Regions from separate parts of the Shinella sp. R2-11 genome, predicted to be linked through region 1. Evidence: riboswitches for the same ligand, from Rfam matches in the RefSeq annotation. Region 1 holds a riboswitch; each other region holds the start of a gene.
The links. Region 1 has a riboswitch for cobalamin ahead of nrdH (glutaredoxin-like protein NrdH). Riboswitches for the same ligand answer to the same signal wherever they lie in the genome.

Region 1 (7,870 bases):
CGCCGGCGCGCGACGGGTTCACCGTGAGGCAGACGCCGGTATCCTGCGACTTGCAGCAGCGGCAGCGGCCACAGGCGACGTTGAAGGGCACGGAGACGATGTCGCCGACCTGAAGCATCTCGACGTCGATGCCCTTCTCGATGACCTCGCCGGTGATCTCGTGGCCGAGGACGAGGCCCGGCATCGCCGTCGTGCGGCCGCGCACCATGTGCTGGTCGGAGCCGCAGATATTCGTGGAGATCACCTTGAGGATCACGCCGTGCTCGATGCGGCGGCCATCCGGGGCCTCCAGCTTGGGATCGTCGATGTCGCGGACCTCGACCTTGCCGGGGCGCAAATAGACGACGCCTCTGTTCCTGCTCATATCATCTCCTCCTTTTCGTTAAACGCCGGTACCGGCCCGCTCCTCCGCGGGCAGGATGTGCTCTCTACGCCGCGCAGCCGGGCCATCGGCCGGGCCTCACGCTTCAAGGCGGGTGCGGGATTTCCGACGATCGGTCCCGGCATGGGCGGGACGGCACCTTGAACACATGCAGCAAACCACTTGGCAGGCGAAATGACGCTCGGGAATACGACATAAGCGGTGTCCGCAACGACACGCCGCCGCGGCGGCTTCAATGTCCCGAAAACGGAAACGGCCCCGCAAAGGCGGGGCCGTTCCGATAGCGCAGGAAGAGGCTCCCGGAAGGCTCAGAAATCCCAGTCCTCGTCCTCGGTCGCGACCGCCTTGCCGATGACGTAGGACGAGCCGGAGCCGGAGAAGAAGTCATGGTTCTCGTCGGCGTTCGGCGAGAGGGCCGAGAGGATGGCCGGGTTCACCTTGCAGGCTTCCGGCGGGAAAAGCGCCTCGTAGCCGAGGTTCATCAGCGCCTTGTTGGCATTGTAGTGCAGGAACTTCTTGACGTCCTCGGTGAGACCGACGCCGTCGTAGAGCTCCTCGGTATAGCGCGTCTCGTTGTCGTAGAGTTCCAGCAGCAGGTCGAAGGCGAAATCCTTGATCTCCTGCTGCTTCTCCGCGCTTAGCCGCTCTATCGCGCGCTGGAACTTGTAGCCGATGTAATAGCCGTGCACGGCCTCGTCGCGGATGATGAGGCGGATCATGTCGGCGGTGTTGGTGAGCTTGGCGCGGCTCGACCAGTACATCGGCAGGTAGAAGCCGGAATAGAACAAGAAGCTTTCGAGGAAGACGGATGCGATCTTCTTCTTCAACGGATCACCGGAGGCGTACTGCTCCATGATCAGCGCCGACTTCCTTTGCAGGAACTCGTTCTCCTCCGACCAGCGGTAGGCGTCGTCGACGTCGGGCGTCAGGCACAGCGTCGAGAAGATGGAGGAATAGGAGCGCGCATGCACCGCCTCCATGAAGGAGATGTTGGAGAGCACCGCCTCCTCGTGGGGCGTGACGGAATCCTCCATCAGCCGCACCGCGCCGATGCCGTTCTGGATCGTGTCGAGCAGGGTGAGGCCGGTGAAGACGCGGATGGTGAGCTTCTGCTCTTCCGGCTTCAGGGTCGCCCAGGAGGGGATGTCGTTGGAGAGCGGCACCTTTTCCGGCAGCCAGAAATTGCCGGTCAGGCGGTTCCAGACCTCGAGGTCCTTGTCGTCCTCGATGCGGTTCCAGTTGATGGCGCGGATGGCGCTCGCTGCCTTCGGGGTCTTGGTCTTCACTTGGATGTTCATTCTGGTCCCCAAAGGTCAGAGGGCGCAGGAGACGCAGCCCTGCACTTCCGTGCCGGACAGCGCCATCTGGCGAAGGCGGATGTAGTAGATGGTCTTGATGCCTTTCTTCCAGGCGTAGATCTGCGCCCGGTTGATGTCGCGCGTCGTCGCCGTGTCGCGGAAGAACAGCGTCAGCGACAGACCCTGGTCGACATGCTGGGTGGCCGCCGCATAGGTGTCGATGATCTTCTCCGGGCCGATCTCGTAGGCGTCCTGGTAGTAGTCGAGATTGTCGTTGGTCATGAAGGCGGCCGGGTAGTAGACGCGGCCGATCTTGCCCTCTTTCCGGATCTCGATCTTCGAGACGATCGGATGGATCGAGGAGGTCGAATGGTTGATGTAGGAGATCGAGCCGGTCGGCGGCACGGCCTGGAGGTTCTGGTTGTAGAGCCCGCCTTCCATGACGGCCGTCTTCAGTTCCAGCCAGTCTTCCTGCGTCGGGATATGGATGCCGGCCTCCTCGAAGATCGCCCTCACCTTTTCCGTCGCCGGCAACCATTCGGCCTCGGTATATTTGTCGAAGTATTCGCCGGAGGCGTATTTCGAATTCTCGAAGCCCTTGAAGCTGACGCCCTTTTCCACCGCCAGCCGGTTGGAGGCGCGGATGGCGTGGTAGGTCACGGTGTAGAAATAGATATTGGTGAAATCGACGCCCTCTTGCGAACCGTAGAAGATGCACTCGCGGGCGAGATAGCCGTGCAGGTTCATCTGGCCGAGGCCGATGGCATGGCTGTCGTCATTGCCCTTCTCGACCGAGGGGACCGAGGAGATGTGGCTCATCTCGGAAACGGCGGTCAGCGCGCGGATGGAGGTCTCGATGGTCCGGCCGAAATCGGAGCTGTCCATCGCGGCGGCGATGTTGAGCGAGCCGAGATTGCAGGAAATATCCTTGCCCATCTTGGCGTAGGAGAGGTCATCGTTGAATTCGCTCGCCTCGCTCACCTGGAGGATTTCCGAGCAGAGATTGCTCATGGTGATACGGCCGGCGATCGGGTTCGCACGGTTCACCGTGTCCTCGAACATGATGTAGGGATAGCCGGACTCGAACTGGATCTCGGCGATGATCTGGAAGAAGTCGCGCGCCTTGATCTTCTTCTTCTTGATGCGGCCGTCCTCGACCATCTCGCGGTACTTCTCGCTCACCGAGATCTCGGTGAAGGGCACGCCGTAGACGCGCTCCACGTCATGCGGCGAGAAGAGGTACATGTCCTCGTTGTTCCTCGCGAGCTCGAAGGTGATGTCCGGGATGACGACGCCGAGCGAGAGCGTCTTGATGCGGATCTTCTCGTCGGCATTCTCGCGCTTGGTGTCGAGGAAGCGCATGATATCCGGGTGGTGGGCGTGCAGGTAGACCGCCCCCGCCCCCTGCCGCGCGCCGAGCTGGTTGGCGTAGGAGAAACTGTCCTCAAGCAGCTTCATCACCGGGATGACGCCCGACGACTGGTTCTCGATCTGCTTGATCGGGGCGCCCATCTCGCGCAGGTTCGTCAGCGAAAGCGCAACGCCGCCGCCGCGCTTGGATAGCTGCAGGGCCGAATTGATCGAGCGGCCGATGCTCTCCATGTTGTCCTCGACGCGCAGGAGGAAGCAGGAGACGAGCTCGCCGCGCTGCTTCTTGCCGGCATTGAGGAAAGTGGGCGTCGCCGGCTGGAAACGGCCGGAGATGATCTCGTCGACGAGGTCGCGGGCAAGCTGCTCGTTGCCGCGCGCCAGCGTGAGCGCCACCATGCAGACGCGGTCCTCGTAGCGTTCGAGATAGCGCTTTCCGTCGAAAGTCTTCAGCGTATAGGACGTGTAGTACTTGAACGCGCCGAGGAAGGTCGGGAAGCGGAACTTCCTGTCATAGGCGTGGTCGAAGAGGTCGCGCACGAAGTTGAAGGAATACTGGTCCAGCACCTCCTGCTCGTAATAGCCCTCGGTCACGAGGTAATCGAGCTTCTCCCTGAGATTATGGAAGAAGACGGTGTTCTGGTTGACGTGCTGGAGGAAATACTGCTTGGCCGCCTGCCGGTCCTTGTCGAGCTGGATCTTCCCCTCCTCGTCGTAGAGGTTCAGCATGGCGTTCAGCGCGTGGTAATCCAGCGCCGTGATCTCCGGAGCCTTCGCCGGCTTATCTCCCGCAGGATGAGAAAAAGCGTGAGGCGGTTTTTCGCTCGCATCCCGCGGCGTCGAAGCGTTCATCGTGTCCAAAATCGTTCCAGTCCCTGTCTGACATTGTCGACGTCCTCATCCGTGCCGAGCAGCTCGAAGCGGTAGAGGAACGGCACCGCGCATTTCGCGGAGATGATGTTTCCCGCGACGGCATATCCGGCGCCGAAATTGGTGTTGCCCGCCGCGATGACGCCGCGGATCAGGCTGCGGTTGCGCGGATTGTTGAGGAAGCGGATGACGGGCTTGGGCACCGCTCCCTTCTCCCCGCCCCCGCCATAGGTCGGCGAAACCAGCACGAAGGGCCGGTCGGCCTGCGGGGCTTCACCGGCGGCGTCGAGCGGCAGGCGCAGGGCCTCGACCCCGAGCTTTTCCACGAAGCGCCGGGTGTTCTCCGACCGGCTGGAAAAATAGACGAGGTCCCCCACCGCCTTCTCCTCAGGCGAGCGCGCTGATCATGTCCGGGCGGAAGCCGGCCCAATGCTGCTCGCCGGCGATGACGACCGGGACCTGACGGTAGCCGAGACCCTGCACGAGCGCATAGGCATCGGCGTCCTCGGAAATGTCGACGACGTGGTAGTCGATGCCCTGGCGGTCGAGCGCGCGGGTGGTCGCGGTGCACTGGACGCAGGCGGGCTTGGAGTAGACGGTGATGGACATGGCTTTCCTCGTTTTCGATCGGGCATGGGATATCGCCCGGCCATCCGCCGATGGCCGCTCGATACGTTCTCGGTGATAAGGGCGGCCGTCTACGGACGGCCGGACGCGGGGCGCCGCCTACTCGCGCGGATGGACTGGCAACACGATCGACATGACTTCACCCCGAGGCATTTCGCGGGGGATCGGGGGAGACGGCGGGCGGCATTCTGCGCGACCCAACGCTCGCCATCCGGACACCCCGCCCGTGGACGTTCATGTTCGAGGCAGGTCTCCTGGCTTGCGGGTCGCGGCATCCGTCCGCCTTCCCAAGGCATTTGCGCCCCAGTGGCTCATCGAACGAATGCTCGCCGCTTACAGTTGCGGGGGCAGCTCCGGATTGACGCGGCCATCATGGCCACCCCGGATTCCCGTCTTAGCCTTCCATCCTTTCGAATCGAAGGAACCTCGAACACAAGATATAGTAGACGAGGTAAAAAATGCGTCAACGGCTATGATGGATTTTCCACGGCTTCATTGCGCGCCACCGGCACCGGCCGGTCGCTGCCGTCGACGGCGACCATGACGAAGCGGCCGCTCGCGGTGAGCGTACGCCGGCCGCTCATCAGGTCCTCCGACCAGAGCTCGACGGCGACCGTCATGGAGGTTCGCCCGACCTCCACCACCTCGGCGACGGTATCGACGATGGACCCGACGGCGACGGGTGCGCGGAAATCCACCCGTTCGGAGGCGGCGAGCACGGCGATGCGGCGGCTGTGCCGCGTGGCCGCGACGAAGGCGGCCTTGGTCATGGCCGCCAGCGCCTCGCCGCCGAAGAGGCGACCGAAGCTGTTGGCCTGGTCGGCGAAGACGATGTCGCTCGCCCGCAGCCCGCCGGCCGGTTCGGCGGGCGCGTCGCCGAGCGGCGGCAGGCGCCAGCCGGGCGCCTTATCCTCGGGCACCGCGACCATGTTGAAGGCACCGCGCGTGCAGAGCCGCCGGGCGCCGCCGAGCAGGTCTTCGGCGATCATCTCCACGTCCACCGCCATCGACTTGCGGCCGACACGCGCAACGCGCGCCACGAGCTCGACCAGCTCGCCGACACGGGCCGGCCCCTGGAAATCGACGCGCTCGCAGGAGGCCGTGACGAAGGGCACGCGCCCATGGCGCGTCGCCGCGATGAAGGCGACCCGATCCATCATGGCAAGGCCGGCGCCGCCGAAGAGCGTGCCGTGATGGTTGGTGTCGCCCGGAAAGACGAGCGCGACCAGACGGCTCGAAGACGCCGGGATTGCTCCCGGCGTCTCGATGCCTGCAGCGGCAGGGCTCATTGCGCCGCCGCCGGCGCGCGCAGCCGGCGGGCCGCCTCAACCATGTTGACGAGGGCGGGCCGCACCTCCTCCCACTTGCGCGTCTTGAGGCCGCAATCGGGATTGACCCACAATTGCCGGTCCTGAAGGCGCTTGCGGGCAAGCGACAGGAGGTCCGTCATCTCCCCGATCTCGGGTACGCGCGGCGAATGGATGTCGTAGACGCCGGGGCCGATCTCGTTGGGGTAGCTGAAATTGCGGAAAGCATCCAGGAGCTCCATCTTCGAGCGCGAGGTCTCGATGGAGATGACATCCGCATCCATCGCGGCGATGGCCGAGATGATGTCGTTGAACTCCGAGTAGCACATGTGGGTGTGGATCTGCGTCTCGTTTGCAACGCCGGTGGAGCAAAGGCGGAAGCTTTCCACGGCCCAGTCGAGATAGTGTTGCCAGTCCCTGTGGCGGAGCGGCAGGCCCTCGCGCAGCGCGGCCTCGTCGATCTGGATCATCTTCGCGCCGGCCTTTTCGAGGTCGGCGACCTCGTCGCGGATCGCGAGCGCGATCTGGCGGCACGCTTCGCTACGCGGGATATCGTCGCGCACGAAGGACCAGTTGAGGATGGTCACCGGCCCCGTGAGCATGCCCTTCACGGGCCGTTCGGTGAGCGACTGCGCATACTGCCACCAGCGCACCGTCATCGGCTTCGGCCGCGAGACGTCGCCGAAGATGATCGGCGGGCGGACATAGCGCGAGCCGTAGCTCTGCACCCAGGCATGCTGCGTGAAGGCGAAGCCGGAAAGCTGCTCGCCGAAATACTGCACCATGTCGTTGCGCTCGAATTCGCCATGCACCAGCACGTCGAGGCCGATCTCCTCTTGCCAGCGAATGGCGGATTCCGTCTCCTTCTCCAGGAAGGCCTCGTAGTCGCCGTGGCTGAGCGCGCCCTTGGCGTGGGCCGAACGGGCCTTGCGGACCTCGCTCGTCTGCGGGAAGGAGCCGATCGTCGTGGTGGGGAAGAGCGGCAGGCGGATCGCTCCTTCCTGCAGGCGGCGGCGCGCCTCGAAGCCGCTCTTGCGCGACTTCATGCCCGCGTCAATGCCGGCAATGCGGGCCTGCACGCGCGGATCGGTCACCTTCGGCGAGGCGGCGCGAGCCGCGATGGCCGCGGAGGCGGCATCCACGGCCTCGCGGACGGCGTCCCTACCCTCGGCAAGCCCCCTTCCGAGGGTCGAAAGCTCACCGAGCTTCTGGATCGCGAAGGCAAGCCATGTCGCAAGATCCGCGTCCAGCGCCGTTTCCAGTTTGAGGTCGATCGGCACATGCAGCAGCGAGCACGAGGCGGCGATCTCGACGGCATCCGCGCCGCGTGCCTTCACGACGGGCGCCAGCCGGTCGAGGATGGCGGCGAGGTCCGCGCGCCAGATGTTGCGGCCGTCGATGACGCCGAGCGAGAGGACCCGGTCGACACGGACGGCCCCGGCGACCGCATCGAGCTGTTCCGGCGCCCGCGCGAGGTCGACATGGAGACCGGCGACCGGCAGCGCGGCGGCAGCCGCAAGGTTGTCGCCGAGCGCACCGAAATAGGTCGCCAGCAGGATCTTCAGGCTTGGCGCCGCCTCGGCGAGGCGATCATAGGCGACCGCAAGGGCGTGGCGCTCGCCTTCGGTGAGGTCGAGTGCGAGGATCGGCTCGTCGACCTGCACCCAGTCGGCACCGGCGGCGGCGAGGCGTCCGAGCAGCTCCTCGTAGACCGGAAGCAGCCTCTCAAGAAGGTCGAGCGGCTTGAACGTCGAGGGCCGCGCCTTGGCGAGCTTCAGGAAGGTGACCGGGCCGAGCACGACGGGCCTTGTGTGGATGCCGAGCGCCCTCGCCTCCAGGAAATGATCGACGGGCTTCTGCGAAGTCAGCGTGAAGACCTGATCCTCCGAGACTTCCGGCACCATGTAGTGGTAGTTCGTGTCGAACCACTTGGTCATTTCGAGCGCCGGGACGCCGTGGCCGTGGTGGGCATGGCCGCAGCCGGCATTGCTGTCGCCCTCGCTGCCGCGCGCCATGGC
Region 2 (7,870 bases), on a different contig from region 1:
GGGGCGAATGCCTTGCCTTCATCTTCGAGGAGAAGGTCGAGCCGACGCTGATCCAGCCGAGCCACGTCACGCATTTCCCGAAGGACATCTCGCCCTTCGCCAAGGAAGTGCCGGGCGAGCCGCGCCTCGTCGAGCGTTTCGAGACCTATTGCAACACCTGGGAACTCGGCAACGCCTTCTCCGAGCTCAACGACCCGGAAGAGCAGCGCGCCCGCATGGTCGAGCAGCTCGAACAGGCCCACGCCCGCGGCGAGAAGGCCAAGCAGCTCGATGACGAATTCCTCGACGCCATCGACCAGGGCATGCCGCCCGCAGGCGGCCTCGGCATCGGCGTCGACCGCCTGATCATGCTCTTGACGAACGCCCCGTCGATCCGCGACGTCATCCTCTTCCCGGCACGCCGGGCGAAGGCGGACTGAGGGGCAAGACCCCTCCCTAAATCCCTCCCCACAAGGGGAGGGACTTACCGTGCCGCTCCGTTGGCATTTCATTTTGAACGGTGAGCAGGCCTCCTGCTCTCTCCCCCCTGTGGGGGAGATGCCGGCAGGCAGAGGGGGTGGCCCCGCGCAGCAGGGGCGTTACACGGGAAGACCCCTCCCTAAATCCCTCCCCACAATGGGGAGGGACTTAATGCGCCGCGCCCTCTGCGGTCGATTTGGAATGGTGGGCAAGCCTCCTCTTTCTCCCCCCTTGTGGGGAGGTGCCGGCAGGCGGAGGGGGGCTCACGCCTCGATGGAGACATCCCCGATAGGCCGCGAGCAGCAGGCGAGGATATAGCCTTCCTCGATCTCGTCATCGAGAATGCCACCATTGTGGCGCATGTCGACTTCGCCCGAGACCTTCATGACGCGGCAGGTGCCGCACAGGCCGCCCTCGCAGGCCGCGCCGATGCGCACGCCCGCCGCGCGGGCCGTCTGCAGGATCGTCTGGCCGGGCGGGCACTTGGCTTCCTTGCCGGCCATGGTGAAGGTGACGGTGGCGACTGCATCGGCATCCACCTCCGCCTCGCCCGCGCCGGCACGGATGGCGATCTCTTCCGGGGCGGGCGCGGCGGCCGGCTGGAAGCTCTCCTCGTGGTAGCGCTCCATGTCGAAGCCGCAGACCTTCAGCATGTCGCGCACGCCGCGCATGAAGGGCTCCGGCCCGCAGCAGAAGATGGTGCGCTCGCGGAAATCGGGCGCCATCAGCGTCAGCCGCGCCGCGTCGATGCGGCCGCGCAGCCCATGCCAGCCGTCGCGCGGGTTGTGCCCCTCGACGACGAAGCCGAGCGAAAGCTGCGGCATGTGCGCGGCGATGCATTCCAGCTCCGCCTTGAAGAGCAGGTCCTCCGGCTGGCGCGCGCAGGTGACGAAGGCCACGTCGGATTGCGGCGCGCAATCGGCCATCCAGCGCGTCATCGACATCATCGGCGTGATGCCGGAACCGGCGGAGATGAAGAGGTATTTCTCGCCCGGATGGCGCACGAAGGAGAAGTCGCCGAGCGGCCCGAAGGCCTTCAGCTTCACGCCGGGGCGCAGGTTCTCGAACATCCAGCGCGTGCCGATCGAGTTCTTCTGCGCCTTCACCGTCACGGAGACGGCATAGGGGCGAGAGGGCGTCGAGGACAGCGTGTAGGTCCGCATCACCGGCTCGTCTTCCGAAACCGGCAATTCGAGCGTGACGAACTGGCCCGGCAGGTACCGGAACCAGTTGTCGCGATCGGAGCGGAAGGTGAACGTCATCACGTCCGCCGTCTCCACCGTGGCGGCGATGCATTCCAGCAGGTTCTGCCGGTCGTTCCACGGATGGAGTTCGTCGAAGTGGCGGAAGTGGCTGGCACTCATGTCATGCTACCCGCGAGAGCGTCTGCTTGGAGCCGTCGAGCCGGTCGACCATGAAGTTCGAATACCATTCGACGAACTGCATGACGCCGCCTTCGTCGACGGGCGAGTACGGGCCGGGCTCGTAGGCCGGGGAGCGGATGCCGAAGGCGTTTTCCTCGACGATCCGGCGGTCCTGGTCATTAGTCTCGGTCCAGACATGGGTGAGCTCGTCGAGACGGTAGTCGACGCCCTCCACCGCATCCTTGTTGACAAGCCACTTGGTCGTGACCTGGGTCAGCTCGGGGCCGAGCGGCAGCACGCGGAAGGTGATGGCATGGTCGGCCAGAACGTGGTTCCACGTCGTGGGGTAGTGGAAGAGCAGCAACGCGCCGATATGGTTTTCCAGCACGTCGTTGGAGAGCGGGCGCTGCACGGCGCGGGCGCCGGACATGGTGTAGCTCTCGGCGTCCTGGATCAGCGGCATGCGTGCGGCGCGGAACTGGCCGGTCGGCGACATGCGGAACTGGCTCGGCAGGCCGGCGGCCTCGCACTTGGCCCAGTGGCCGGAGATTTCCGGATCGTCCTGCGCACCCTGCACGCCGGTCGCGCTCGGCGCTTCCGGATAGGTGCGGCAGAGCTCGGGATGGTTCGCCGCGCAATGGTAGCACTCGCGGTTGTTTTCCCAGACGAGCTTCCAGTTGCCCTTCTCGACGATGGTGCTTTCGAAGGCGACCTTGGTCTCGCCGAGGCGATGGCGGGCGATGTAGGGCTCGACGAGCGAAACGAAGGGTGCGAAGTCCGGCGCGTCCTCGGCGAGACAGATGAAGATGTAGCCGCCGACCGTCTGGCAATGGACCGGCTTCAGGCCATGCTCGCTCTTGTCGAAGGTCTCGTCCATATGGCGGGCGAAGAGCAGGGAACCGTCGAGTTCGTAGGTCCACTGGTGATAGGGACAGACGAGCTTGGCGGCGCTGCCCCTGTGCTGCGTGCAGACGCGCGAGCCGCGGTGGCGGCAGGAATTGTGCAGCGCGCGCACGGTGCCCGAGCGGTCCCGGGTGATGACGACGGGATAGTCGCCGATCTGCACGGTGAAATAGTTGCCGGCCTTCGGGATCTCGCAATCGTGGCCGACGAACAGCCAGTCGCGGTACCAGATCGTCTCCAGGTCGAGCTTGTAGTAATCGGGGTCGGTGTAGAAGGCCTGCTCGAGGCTGTAGCCTTCGCGCCGGTTCTTGAGCTTGCGGAGCACGTCGCTGCGAATGTCCATGCCGGGATCCTCAGATATCCAAATTCGCCGAGGCGTACGGAAGGAGACGGCCCCCGGGACCAAGCCCGGAACTGCACGCTTCCCGGCCGCCCGCCGCAGCCGTCACGATCGTTCCTCCAGGCTGGTTTCCGGGCTGAGGAGCGTCCCTCCTGGGACTGTCGCGGCGCCTTCCGGATCCTTCCTCCGTCGGGCTTTCCGCGCCTCCAACACCGTTGCGGGGGCAGCGCCGGATTTCAACCGGCTTCCCAATTTTCGCGCCCTCTGCCGAGGGTGACGCCTTGAGTGAACCTATCTAAGCGCAAGAGCGCCCGCACGGCATGCCGGAAAACGACACGGCCTCTTGATTTGACGACAGGTCACAGCCAGGGAGGTCGGCACCCGCGGCCTCTGTTTTACCTGATATCTCATATGGATAGGCTTCAAATCCGCGGGCGTTTCCCGCGCTTTCGGCCCATCGGCGCCGCAGCGGCGGCCCTTGTCATATTGCGACCATATTCCTTACGGGTTTGCGACGTCGCGGAATGAAAGAAATACTTAACGACGTTTCCATAAACTTTTGCCGGACAGGACGCGTGGATGGAGTACCCGAGGCGTGCAGCAGACGAAATTCCGGTACTACGACGCCGTCGCCTTCAAGCGGGCCAATCCGCCCCGATCCGCCGTGCATACGGAGTTCCTGCGCACCGGCCGCATCGACCGGAGCATCGCCTGGAGCCCGAGCGAGAAGCGCTATCTCAGCTATGAGGAAGTGGCCGAGCGCACCGGCCGCAAGCTGGAACGCGCCGGCGACATCACCCATGAGCGCATCAACGGCTTCCACCGATCGATCCGCTTTCCCAAGCTGGTCTTCCACCGCACGCTCGCCGAGACGCCGCATCTCGGCTATTGCCATATCACCGTCGCCAACAGCCGCTTCGCGGAATTCGAAAATGTGCAATGGGCCTTCTACATGGCCAATTTCCTGGCCGAGATCGGCGACGAGGAACAGTTCTTCGCCGGCATCTCGCGCAAGCCCGGACGCATGTATTTCGCCGTCGCCATCGCGCCGGCCGAGGAGGAAGGCCGCCTCAGGATCGACCGCACGGTGCGCGGCAACGGCGTGATCTTCCGCACGGACGATCCGAAGCTGGCGATGAAGAACGTGCTGATGCTCGGCGCGAACGACGAGGCGCTGCGCAAGGTCATCCAAGCCCTATAGCCTGTTCACGACGCCCGGTAGAGCATCCATTCCTTGCCGGCCGGCACCTCGTCGCCGCGGCCGTAGACGACCGTCTGGTCGCCGCCCGCCGCCTTCGCCTCGGCAAGCGCCCGCTCGCAGGCGGATGTCAGGTCGAGCGCGCTTTCCGCCCGGTCCGACATGCAAAGGCCCGTCGACAGCGTGAGGTTGCCGAGATTGCGCCCGGTGCGCGGGTCGCGCAGCGCCACGGTCTGGAAGGCCGCGCGCAGGAGATCGACGAGCCGCGTCGCCTCCCCCTCGTCCGCCGTCTGGAAGAGGAAGCCGAAGCGCAGGCCGTCGAAGCGCACGGCAAGGTCGCTTGCCGGGAAGGCCTGACGGATGAGCCCGCCGTAGAAGGTCACGAGATGGTCCGAGAGCGCCTCTATCTGGCCGGGCGTGAAGCGGCGCTCGGCATCGACCTCGGCGATCGCCACGCCGCAGAGCATGGGCAGCTCCGGATTGGCATAGACGCGGGCGAGCGCCTTGTTGAAGGCGCGGCGGTTGCCGAGCTTCGTCGGCGGATCGACGAACTTCATCGCCTCGAATTCCGCCATCTCCTTCTGGATGCTGTCCATCGCCGCCGATTGCGCGGCGACCTTCTCCGCCATTTCCGCCGTATGGCTGACGCGCAGCTCCGTCGCCCGCTGGAGGGCTTCGAGCGAGCTGCCGAGCGCGCCCTCGCCAAGGCCGCCGGCATTGCGGATGACCTGCGAGGCCTCGCCGATCAGGCGGCCATAGTCGTTGAGCGAGGACCGTTCTTGGCTGAGCAGGTCCATGAAGTTGCTCATCTCGTTGCTGATGGCGCCCGCCGAGCGCTGCAGCACGCTCGCCTCGTGCTGGTGCGGCAGGTACTTGCGGCCGAGCTCGTCGAGCGCCGCCTGGGTCTTGTACTTGCCGAGCGCGATGAAATCGCGCACGAGATCCGGGTTGCTGCCGGCATAGGCCTCATAGACCAGCTCGTAGTTGCGCGGCAGGCCGTCGATGCCCATCTGCTTCATCGCCGCTGCGATCCTGAGCGTGATATCGGTCGTCGAGGATTTCTTCTGAGCCATGGGACGGGAACCTGCCTGCGGGAATTGTCATCCTTCCATAACAGGCGCCTCTTTCGACCGCTCTAATCCGGTCGCTCGAATTTTAGGCAAGCGCTTCGGCCTTGGCATTCCCGGCCAAAGCCCTGTAAAGGAAGCCGAAAGCGACGGAAGGACGAGATGGCGGACATCGTTGACACGCGAACGGATGCGGAGACGGCGCTGGCGCGCGCCGTGGAAACCCTCGGGCGGGGTGTTCCCGTCGCCATTCCGACGGAAACCGTCTACGGCCTTGCCGCCGACGCCACCAATCCGCAGGCGATCACCCGCATCTATGAAATGAAGGGCCGCCCGCGCTTCAACCCGCTGATCTGCCACATGGCCGATCTTGCCATGGCGGAGCGGCACGCGGTCTTCGACCCGCTGTCGCGCCGCCTCGCCGAAGCCTTCTGGCCCGGCCCGCTGACGCTGGTCGTGCCCATCCGGCCCGAAAGCCCCATCCATCCGCTGGCCCGCGCCGGGCTCGACACGGTCGGCATCCGCGTGCCGACCGGCATTGCCAGCCGCCTGCTCGCCGCCTTCGGCCGGCCGCTCGCCGCCCCGAGCGCCAACACCTCCGGTCGCATCAGCCCGACCACCGCCCGCCACGTCGCCGACGATTTCGGCGAACGGCTGGAACTGGTACTCGACGGCGGCGCGGCGAAAGTCGGCCTCGAATCCACCATCCTCAAGGTCGAGGGCGAGACGATCCGGCTGCTGCGGCCCGGCGGGCTCGACGCCGCCGAGATCGAGCGCGTCATCGGCCGCCCCGTCACCCGCAACGACACGGCCGGCGCGACGATCGTGGCCCCCGGCATGCTCGCCTCGCATTATGCGCCCGATGCGCCGGTGCGGCTCGATGCGAGCGATGTGAAACCCGGCGAGGTGCTCATCCGTTTCGGCGGCAAGGCGCTTGCGGGCGAGGCCGAAGCCGCGCTGGTGCTCGACCTCAGCCCCGCAGGCGACCTTGCCGAAGCCGCCGCCAACCTCTTCGGCTACATGAAGAAGGCCGATGCCGTGGGCGCGCGCTCCATCGCCTTCTCGCCGATCCCGGCGACCGGCCTCGGCGAAGCGATCAACGACCGCCTTCAGCGCGCGGCCGCCCCGAGAAGCTGAGAGGAACAGATGGTCCAGGCAAAGCTCTCCCCCGATCTCATCGCCCGCTTCGCGGACATCACCGGCCCCGGCTATGCGCTCTCCGACGACAGGGACATCGCCCCCTATCTCGTCGAAAGCCGCGGGCTCTATCACGGCACGTCGCCGCTGGTGCTGCGGCCGGGCTCGGTGCGGGAAGTCTCGGCGATCCTGGCGCTCGCCACGGAAACGCGCACCGCCATCGTGCCGCAGGGCGGCAATACCGGCCATGTCGGCGGCAGCGTGCCCCGTGAGGGCGCGGCGGATGTCGTGCTTTCCCTCTCCCGCCTCAACCGCATCCGCGACGTCGATCCGGTCGGCAACGTGATCGTCGCGGACGGCGGCTGCGTGCTGGCGGAGATCCACAAGGCGGCCGAGGCGGTCGACCGGCTCTTCCCGCTGTCGCTCGGCTCGGAGGGCTCCTGCCAGATCGGCGGCAACCTCTCCACCAATGCCGGCGGCACCGCCGTGCTCGCCTATGGCAACATGCGTAATCTCTGCCTCGGCCTGGAGGTCGTGCTGCCGACCGGCGAGGTCTGGAACGGCCTTCGCCGGCTGAAGAAGGACAATACCGGCTACGACCTGCGCGACCTCTTCATCGGCGCGGAAGGCACGCTCGGCGTCATCACCGGCGCGGTGCTGAGGCTCTTCCCCCGCCCGCTCGGCCACGAGGTCGCCTTTGCCGGCCTGAGGTCGGTGAAGGACGCGCTCGCCCTTTTCGAACGTGCTTCCAGCCGCTGCGGCACGGCGCTCACCGGCTTCGAGCTGATGCCGCGCCTCGGCGTCGATTTCACCACGCGGCACATTCAAGGCGTGCGCGATCCGCTCGCAACGCGGCACGACTGGTACGTTCTGATCGACATCTCGACCTCCGACGCCGCCGAAACGGCGACGCGCATGATGGAGGCGCTGCTGGCCGAAGGCATCGAGGCGGGGCTGGTGGAGAATGCCGTGATCGCTTCAAGCGGGGAACAGCGCAAGGCCCTGTGGCACATGCGCGAGAGCATGTCGCCGGCGCAGAAGCCCGAGGGCGGCTCGATCAAGCACGACGTTTCCGTGCCGGTCTCCTCCATCCCGGATTTCATGGCGGAGGCGGATGCGGCGGTGATGGCGGCGATCCCCGGCGCGCGCATCTGCTCCTTCGGCCACATGGGCGACGGCAACATCCACTACAACATCTCCCAGCCCGTCGACGCCGACAGAGAGGCCTTCCTCGACCGCTGGCGCGAGATCAATCATCTCGTCCACGGCATCGTGCTGAAATATCACGGCTCGATTTCCGCCGAGCACGGCATCGGCCAGTTGAAGCGCGACGAGCTTGCCGCCGTGCGCGAACCGATCGAGATGGACCTGATGCGAAGGCTCAAGCACGCCTTCGACCCCG
Region 3 (7,870 bases), on a different contig from region 1:
GCGCCGGCTCGCCGGCGGAGATCAACCTGCGCGCCGGGGATATCGCCAATATGGGCTTTGCCACGCGCGCCGGCGTGCCGGTCGTGCTGGTCGGCGATATCGACCGCGGCGGCGTCATCGCCTCGCTGGTCGGAACCCATGCCATCCTGCCGGAGGAGGACCGGCGCATGGTCACCGGTTATCTCATCAACAAGTTCCGCGGGGATGTGACGCTCTTCGACAGCGGCATCGCCGAGATCGGGCGCTTCACGGGCTGGCCGTGCTTCGGCGTCGTGCCGTGGCTGAAGGAGGCCGGCCGGCTGCCGGCGGAGGATTCCGTCGTGCTGGAACGGCTTGCGCGGAGCGGGACGGGGGCCTTGAAGGTCACCGTGCCCGTCCTGCCGCGCATCGCCAATTTCGACGATCTCGATCCGCTGAAGGCCGAGCCGCAGGTCGATCTCGTCTTCGTCCGGCCGGGCGAGCCGCTGCCGGCCGATGCCGGCCTCGTCGTGCTACCGGGATCGAAATCCACCATTTCGGACCTTCGCGCCTTCCGCGCCGCCGGCTGGGACCGCGACCTCGCCCTCCACATGCGGCGCGGCGGCCGCGTCATCGGCATCTGCGGCGGCTATCAGATGCTTGGCGAGCGCGTCACCGATCCGCTCGGCATCGAGGGTGGCGAGCGGGAGGTGGCAGGGCTCGGCCTGCTTGCCGTCGAGACGGAGATGGCGCCGGAAAAGACCGTGCGCAACAGCGCCGCCCGTTCGCTGCAATATGACGTGCCGCTGGAAGGCTACGAGATCCATCTCGGCCGCACGACGGGGCCGGATGCGCTGCGCCCCGCCGTCAGCATCGACGGGCGGCCGGACGGCGCGCGCTCGACCGACGGCCGGGTAATGGGCACCTATCTGCACGGGCTGCTTTCCAGCGACGCCTACCGGGCGCGGCTGCTCGCCGATTTCGGCATCGCGGGCGGCGGGTTCGATTACCGCGCGAGTGTCGATGCGGCGCTCGACGGCGTCGCGGCAGAACTGGAGGCCGTCCTCGACCGCGGCTGGCTCGAAGGTCTTCTCGGCGCGGCTGATTAAACCGGCCATCTGAAACGTACAGCCATCGGGTTCCTTCTCTCCCTGCCTGCCGCACCAAAGTTGCGCCAGAATTGGGTGCAAGGAGTGACGAAAATCCGCCCGGCCTCCGGGCGCCGACGCCTGCGCGCGATCCGAAAGGGTGAATACATGGGTTCTGGACCTCTCGCACGTTCCGTTCTGGCCAGCCTTGTGGGGCTGTCGCTGGCCGGTCTTCCGGCCGCCGGCTTCGCCCAGGGCGCCCAGGAAACCACGAGTGCCGGAAAGCGCTGGGAGGAGGAGTTCTCCTTCTGGCAGAAGGCCTCGTCCGGTAACGACCTTGCGCAGTACGAGCGCTACCTGAAGCAATACCCGACGGGCACCTTCGCCTCCATGGCGCGGCTGCGCATCGCCGAATTGCAGGCCGCCGCGAAGACGAAGGACGCGCAGGCCGCGACCGACGACGCTGCCGCCAAGGCAAAGGCGGAGGACACGGCCGCCGCCGAAAAGGCCAAGGCAGAGGAAGAAGCGCGCAAGGCAGAAGACGCCCGCAAGGCGGATGAGGCCAAGAAGGCCGCCGAAGCCGGGAAGGCGAAAGCGGAGGAGGCGGCCCGCAAGGCGGCGGAAGCGAAGAAGGCCGCCGACGAGGCCGCGCGCCTGAAGGCGGAAGCCGAGGCGAAGAAGGCCGAGGAAGAGGCCGCCGCACGCAAGCTCGCCGAAGAGAAGGCTGCCGCTGCCGAAAAGGCGAAAGCCGAAGCCGCTGCCGCGGAGAAAGCCCGCGCCGAGGAGGCGGCCCGCCTGAAGGCCGAGACCGAGGAGAAAGAGGCCACCGCCCGCAAGCTCGCCGAAGAGAAGGCCGCCGCTGCCGAAAAGGCGAAGGCTGAAGCCGCCGCTGCGGAAAAAGCCCGCGCCGAAGAGACTGCCCGCTTGAAGGCTCAAGCCGAGGAGAAGGAAGCCGCGGCCCGCAAGCTCGCCGAGGAGAAGGCGGCCGAGGCCGAGCGCCTGAAGGCGCAAGCGCAGGCCGCCGCCGACAAGGCGAAGGCGGAGGAAGCCGCGCGCCTCAAGGCCGAGGTGGACCGCAGGAAGGCCGAGGAGGCCGCCGCGGCCGAAAAGGCCCGCGCCGAGCAGGAAGCTGCCGCCCGCCGGGATGCTGAGGCGAAGCGCGTCGAAGCCGAAAAGGCCGCTGCCGCCGAGAAGGCGCGCATCGAGCAGGAGGCTGCCGCCGCCCGCAAGCTTGCCGATGAGAAGGCGGCCGAAGTGGAGCGCCTGAAGGCCGAGGCCGCGAAAGCGGCGGCGGATGCTGAGGCCAAGGCCGCGGAAGCCGCCCGCCTTGCCAAGGAGGCCGAAAAGCGCGCCGAAGAAGCCGCTGCCGCCCGCAAGCAGGCCGAAGGCGGCGCTGCCTCGGCGAATGCCGGCAAGGCTGAAGCCGCCGGCGGTCAGGACGGCGGCGTCGCAGCCCGCAAGGCGGAGGACGCCAGGCGCGAGGAGGAGACGTTCCAGAAGGCGGTGCTCGACGGTTCCGAAAAGGCGTTCCGCGCCTATATCGCGGCCTATCCGAACGGCCGCTTCCTCGCGGATGCCCGCGAGCGACTTGCCGCGCTCTCGAAGGCCAAGCGGCTGGAAACCGGCACGGCGACCGCGGACACCGAGCGCAAGGCCGTGGAGCAGCCCGTGGTCGATCCGCGCGAGGCCTATATGGACCGCTCGCTGCGCGCCCAGGCCCAGCGCTGGCTGAGCGCGCTCGGCTACAACACCTATGGCGCCGACGGCGTCTTCGGTCCGCGCACCCGCGCGGCGATCTCCGCCTGGCAGGGCGCGTCGGGCTATCGCGCCAGCGGCTATCTCACGCGCCAGCAGTACCGCGTGCTGCGCGAGGCCGCGCAATATGCCGAGGCGCGCCAGACCCGCCAGCGGCGCTACCAGCGGCAGCGCGAATACGACATGCTGGAAGGCCCCGTCGACGGCTATTATGACGGGCCGTACTACCGCGACGACGGCTATTACAATCGCCGTGGCGGCGTGGTGATCATCCCCGGCTATTGAGGCCGGGGCACAAGGGCTTCTTATGCCCGCCGCTCGATTGACTTGGCGGCGGGGCACGCTTAATCATCCGACCATCGGATGGTTCCCGACGGCCGCAAACCGGCCCGGGAGAGAAGGGAACGTGACACGGTGGACCCAGATCGGGCGCCGCAATCACGGCCGACCCCGCGACTGTAGAGTGGCGAGGAACGATCGGCCGATGGAACCGACGGCGTGCGGGGCGGCATGGTGCCACCCCGACAAGGCGCCGGAGAACCATCGGAAAAGCCACTGGGCTCTTTTGCGATAAGCCGGGGTTGGACGCCTCTATCTCTACGAATCGTCCGCCTTTCGCAAAGCCTGCCCGGGAAGGTGAGAGCGTTCCGCCGGTGCCTTGGCACCTGACGCCGCGAGCCAGGAAACCTGCCATCCGACAGAGGGCATGTCGCCCGATCCGGGGAGCTTTTCCCCTGTGCCTGAACGGAGGTTGTCATGGCGCTATCCACATCACCCCTTTGGCTCCGGGCCGGTCCGGCCGGGGCCGCGTGCGCGCCTCCTGCCATCGCGCCTGCCTGAGGCCGCCGCGATGGCGGTCACTTTCGACATGAATTTCCGGAACGCTGGACGATGACGGTTCCTCACGGCGGAGCCGTGCTCGTGCTGGGCGGAGCGCGTTCGGGAAAATCCGCATTCGCCGAAAGGCTGGTCGCCGGGACCGGCCTCGAACGCCATTACATCGCCACCGGCCGCGCCTTCGACGACGAGATGCGCCAGCGCATCGCAAAACACCGGGAAGACCGGGGCGGCGGGTGGCGGACGCATGAGGAGCCGCTGGCCCTTGCCGCACGCATCGGCGAGGTAGCGCGGGAAGACCGCGCGGTGCTCGTCGATTGCCTGACGCTCTGGGTGACGAACCTGATGCTGGAGGAGCGCGACATTCCCGCCGAATTTTCCGGCCTTCTCGCCGCGATCGCTGGCGCCCCCGGCCGGCTGGTCCTCGTGTCGAACGAGGTCGGCCTTGGAATCGTGCCTGACAATCGCATGGCGCGCGAATTCCGCGACCATGCCGGGCGGCTGCACCAACAGGTGGCCGCCCTCGTGCCTGAAGTCTATTTTATCGCGGCCGGACTGCCGCTGAAAATGAAGGGTTGAGCCATGCTGCAACAGAAAATTCCCGCCACCGTCATCACCGGCTTCCTCGGCGCGGGCAAGACGACGATGATCCGCAACCTCCTGCAGAATGCCGGCGGAAAGCGCATCGCGCTCATCATCAACGAGTTCGGCGACCTCGGCGTCGACGGCGACGTGCTGAAGGGCTGCGGCGCTGAGGCCTGCACCGAGGACGACATCATCGAGCTCACCAACGGCTGCATCTGCTGCACCGTCGCCGACGATTTCATCCCCACCATGGCGAAGCTGCTGGAGCGCGAGAACCGCCCGGACCACATCGTCATCGAGACCTCCGGCCTTGCCTTGCCGCAACCGCTCGTCGCCGCCTTCAACTGGCCGGAAATCAAGACGCAGGTGACTGTGGACGGCGTGATCACCGTGGTCGACAGCGCCGCCGTCGCCGCCGGCCGCTTCGCCGACGACCACGACAAGGTGGATGCGCTGCGCGTCGAAGACGAGAATCTCGACCATGAAAGCCCGCTGGAAGAACTCTTCGAGGACCAGCTCACCGCCGCCGACCTCATCGTCCTCAACAAGACCGATCTCATCGACGCCGCGGGTCTCCAATCCGTGCGCGACGAAGTCGCCTCGCGCATTGCCCGCAAGCCCTCGATGATCGAGGCGCGGAACGGCGAGGTCGCCGCCGCCGTGCTGCTCGGCCTCGGCGTCGGCACGGAGGACGACATCGCCAACCGCAAGTCGCACCACGAGCTGGAGCACGAGAACGGCGAGGAGCACGACCATGACGAATTCGACAGCTTCGTCGTCGAGCTCGGCGCCGTCGCCGATCCCGCCGCCTTCATCGAGCGCCTCAAGGGCGTGATCGCCGAGCATGACGTGCTGCGTCTCAAGGGTTTTGCCGACGTGCCCGGCAAGCCGCTGCGCCTGCTCGTCCAGGCCGTCGGCAGCCGCATCGACAGCTATTTCGAGCGCGCCTGGGCGCCCGGCGAAGCGCGTGGCACCCGCCTTGTCGTCATCGGCCTGCACGACATGGATGAAGCCGCCGTCCGCGCCGCCATCGCGGCGGCGGTGTGATTTCGGCATGAGCGTGCTGCGGTTCCTCTCTTCGGCGTGGCGGCCGTCTCCCTCGCAGGGGCAGGGCGCTTGCCTATGGCATTCGGCGTGGCCACTTTTCCCTTCTCCCCAGCGGGGAGAAGGTGGCCCGAAGGGTCGGATGAGGGGGCACGACACGGAATGACTTCTCTTTCTTGCCTTCGGCATCCCCCTCATCCGCCTGCCGGCCCCTTCTCCCCGGTGGGGAGAAGGGGATGGGGCGCCGTTTTACATTCGATAGTTCCGTCTGCGGGGGAGACTGCCTCCGGGCCGAAGGGCATGCCATGCACCTCCTGCTAGCCCAGAAAGGCACCATCGCCGACGGCAAGGAGGCCATCGACCTTGGCCAGACACGGGGCGATATCCTCTTCCTCTCCGCCGCCGACACGGAACTCGCCGCCATCGCCGCCGCCCATCGCGCGCGGGGCGGCGAGACGCGCCTGCGCCTCGCCAGTCTCGCCACGCTGTCGCATCCGATGTCGGTCGACACCTATGTCGAGCGCACGGCGCGGCATGCCAAACTCATCGTCATCCGCGCCCTCGGCGGGGCCAGCTATTTCCGCTACGTGCTGGAAGCCCTTCTGGCGACCGCCGTGGCCAATGGCGTCGGGCTCGTCGCGCTGCCGGGCGACGACCGGCCGGACGAGGGCCTGACCCCCTTCAATCGCATCGACGACGAGGACCGCCAGCGGCTCTGGGCCTATCTCAACGAGGGCGGTGCGGAGAACGCGGATCGCTTCCTCGCCTATGCGGATGCACTGGTCTTCGGCGGCGAAAAGCCGGAACCGGCGATGCCGCTGGACAAGGCCGGCATCTGGTGGCCGGGGAAGGGTGTCGTCGATATCGGCACGTGGCGGCAGGTTGCCGGCGTTTCACCCCCCTCTGGCCTGCCGGCCATCTCCCCCACAAGGGGGGAGATCGATGGAAGAGGGGTTTCTCGGAATTCAGGCGCTTCTACGGAAGCAAATGCGTGCCGCCTGCCAATCTCCCCCCCTGTGGGGGAGATGGCCGGCAGGCCAGAGGGGGGTATCCCAACCGCCGCCATCTGCTTCTACCGCGCCTATGTCCAAAGCGGCGAGACGCGCCCCGTCGAAATGTTGATCGAGGCGCTGGCCACCGAGGGCATCCGTGCCCTGCCGCTATTTGTTTCCAGTCTCAAGGAAGCCGCCTCCATCGAGACGGTCCGCGCGGCCTTCGCCGATGTCCACCCGGACATCGTCCTCAACGCCACCAGCTTCGCCGTCTCCGCCCCCGGCGCCGGCCGCAAGCCGACGGTGCTCGACGAGACTGGTTCGCCGGTCTTGCAGGTCATCTTCTCCGGTTCCTCGCGGGAAGCCTGGGAGGCGTCGGGGCAGGGGCTGACGGCGCGCGATCTCGGCATGAATGTTTCCCTGCCGGAGGTCGACGGCCGCGTCCTCTCCCGCGCCGTTTCCTTCAAGGCGGCGGCGCGCTACGACGAGCGGGTCGAGACCAATATCGTCAGTCTCAATCCGGTGGAGGACCGCATCCGTTTCGTGGCGAAACTCGCCGCCGGCTGGGCGCGGCTGCGGCGGGCAGGGCCGGCGGAGCGCCGCATCGCCCTCGTCATGGCGAATTATCCGAACCGCGACGGCCGGCTCGGCAACGGCGTCGGCCTCGACACGCCGGCCGGCACGATGGAAGTGCTGCGCGCCATGGCGGCGGAGGGCTATGCGGTCGCCGATCTGCCGGAGGCCGGCGATGCGCTGATCGCTCATCTCATGGCCGGCCCGACCAATGCGGCGCGCGACGGGCGGGAAATCCGCGAGACGTTTTCGCTGAATCAATACAAGGCCTTCTTCGCCTCGCTTCCGAAGGCGATTCAAGAGGAGATGACGGGCCGCTGGGGCGAGCCGGAGGACGATCCCTTCGTCATCGGTGACGTCTTCGCCCTGCCGCTCGCCCGTTTCGGCGAGACGCTGGTCGGCATCCAGCCGGCGCGGGGCTACAATATCGATCCGAAGGAGAGCTACCATTCTCCGGACCTCGTGCCGCCGCATGGCTATCTTGCCTTCTACGCCTTCCTGCGTCTCCATTACGGCGCGCATGCCATCGTGCACATGGGCAAGCACGGCAATCTCGAATGGCTGCCGGGCAAGGCGCTGGCGCTGTCTGAGGCCTGCTATCCCGAAGCCGTGCTCGGCCCGGTGCCGCATCTCTATCCCTTCATCGTCAACGATCCGGGCGAGGGCACGCAGGCCAAGCGCCGCTCCGCCGCCGTCATCGTCGACCACCTGACGCCGCCGCTGACCCGTGCCGAGACCTACGGCCCGCTCAAGGACCTCGAAGCGCTGGTCGACGAATATTACGACGCCTCTGGCGGAGATCCCCGGCGCATCAGGCTACTCTCGAAGCAGATCCTCGATCTCGTGCGCGATATCGGTCTCGACAGCGATGCCGGAATCGCCAGGTCCGATGGCGAGGCGGCGGCGTTGCAGAAGCTCGACGCCTATCTCTGCGATCTCAAGGAAATGCAGATCCGCGACGGGCTGCATGTCTTCGGCGTCTCGCCGGAGGGGCGGCTGCTCACCGACCTGACGGTGGCGCTTGCCCGGGTGCCGCGT

Region 2: another riboswitch for cobalamin. It lies ahead of ACZ1A1_RS22520 (aromatic ring-hydroxylating oxygenase subunit alpha); the one in region 1 lies ahead of nrdH (glutaredoxin-like protein NrdH).
Region 3: another riboswitch for cobalamin. It lies ahead of cobU (bifunctional adenosylcobinamide kinase/adenosylcobinamide-phosphate guanylyltransferase); the one in region 1 lies ahead of nrdH (glutaredoxin-like protein NrdH).

What each region holds. Positions count from the first base shown of each region.
Region 1 is NZ_JBVAPC010000001.1:310,513-318,382, forward strand. It holds gene fdhA (formaldehyde dehydrogenase, glutathione-independent) at 1-364, opposite strand, end outside; gene nrdF (class 1b ribonucleoside-diphosphate reductase subunit beta) at 691-1,680, opposite strand; gene nrdE (class 1b ribonucleoside-diphosphate reductase subunit alpha) at 1,696-3,900, opposite strand; gene nrdI (class Ib ribonucleoside-diphosphate reductase assembly flavoprotein NrdI) at 3,897-4,295, opposite strand; gene nrdH (glutaredoxin-like protein NrdH) at 4,306-4,527, opposite strand; cobalamin riboswitch at 4,773-4,989, opposite strand; gene ACZ1A1_RS01560 (acyl-CoA thioesterase) at 5,016-5,834, opposite strand; gene metE (5-methyltetrahydropteroyltriglutamate--homocysteine S-methyltransferase) at 5,831-7,870, opposite strand, start outside.
Region 2 is NZ_JBVAPC010000011.1:28,329-36,198, reverse strand. It holds gene lysS (lysine--tRNA ligase) at 1-419, shown strand, start outside; gene ACZ1A1_RS22525 (FAD-binding oxidoreductase) at 723-1,823, opposite strand; gene ACZ1A1_RS22520 (aromatic ring-hydroxylating oxygenase subunit alpha) at 1,825-3,069, opposite strand; cobalamin riboswitch at 3,172-3,365, opposite strand; gene ACZ1A1_RS22515 (DUF6656 family protein) at 3,662-4,267, shown strand; gene ACZ1A1_RS22510 (diguanylate cyclase domain-containing protein) at 4,273-5,337, opposite strand; gene ACZ1A1_RS22505 (L-threonylcarbamoyladenylate synthase) at 5,494-6,468, shown strand; gene ACZ1A1_RS22500 (FAD-binding oxidoreductase) at 6,478-7,870, shown strand, end outside.
Region 3 is NZ_JBVAPC010000002.1:598,493-606,362, reverse strand. It holds gene ACZ1A1_RS07590 (cobyric acid synthase) at 1-1,067, shown strand, start outside; gene ACZ1A1_RS07585 (peptidoglycan-binding domain-containing protein) at 1,215-3,086, shown strand; cobalamin riboswitch at 3,149-3,510, shown strand; gene cobU (bifunctional adenosylcobinamide kinase/adenosylcobinamide-phosphate guanylyltransferase) at 3,693-4,217, shown strand; gene cobW (cobalamin biosynthesis protein CobW) at 4,221-5,270, shown strand; gene cobN (cobaltochelatase subunit CobN) at 5,573-7,870, shown strand, end outside.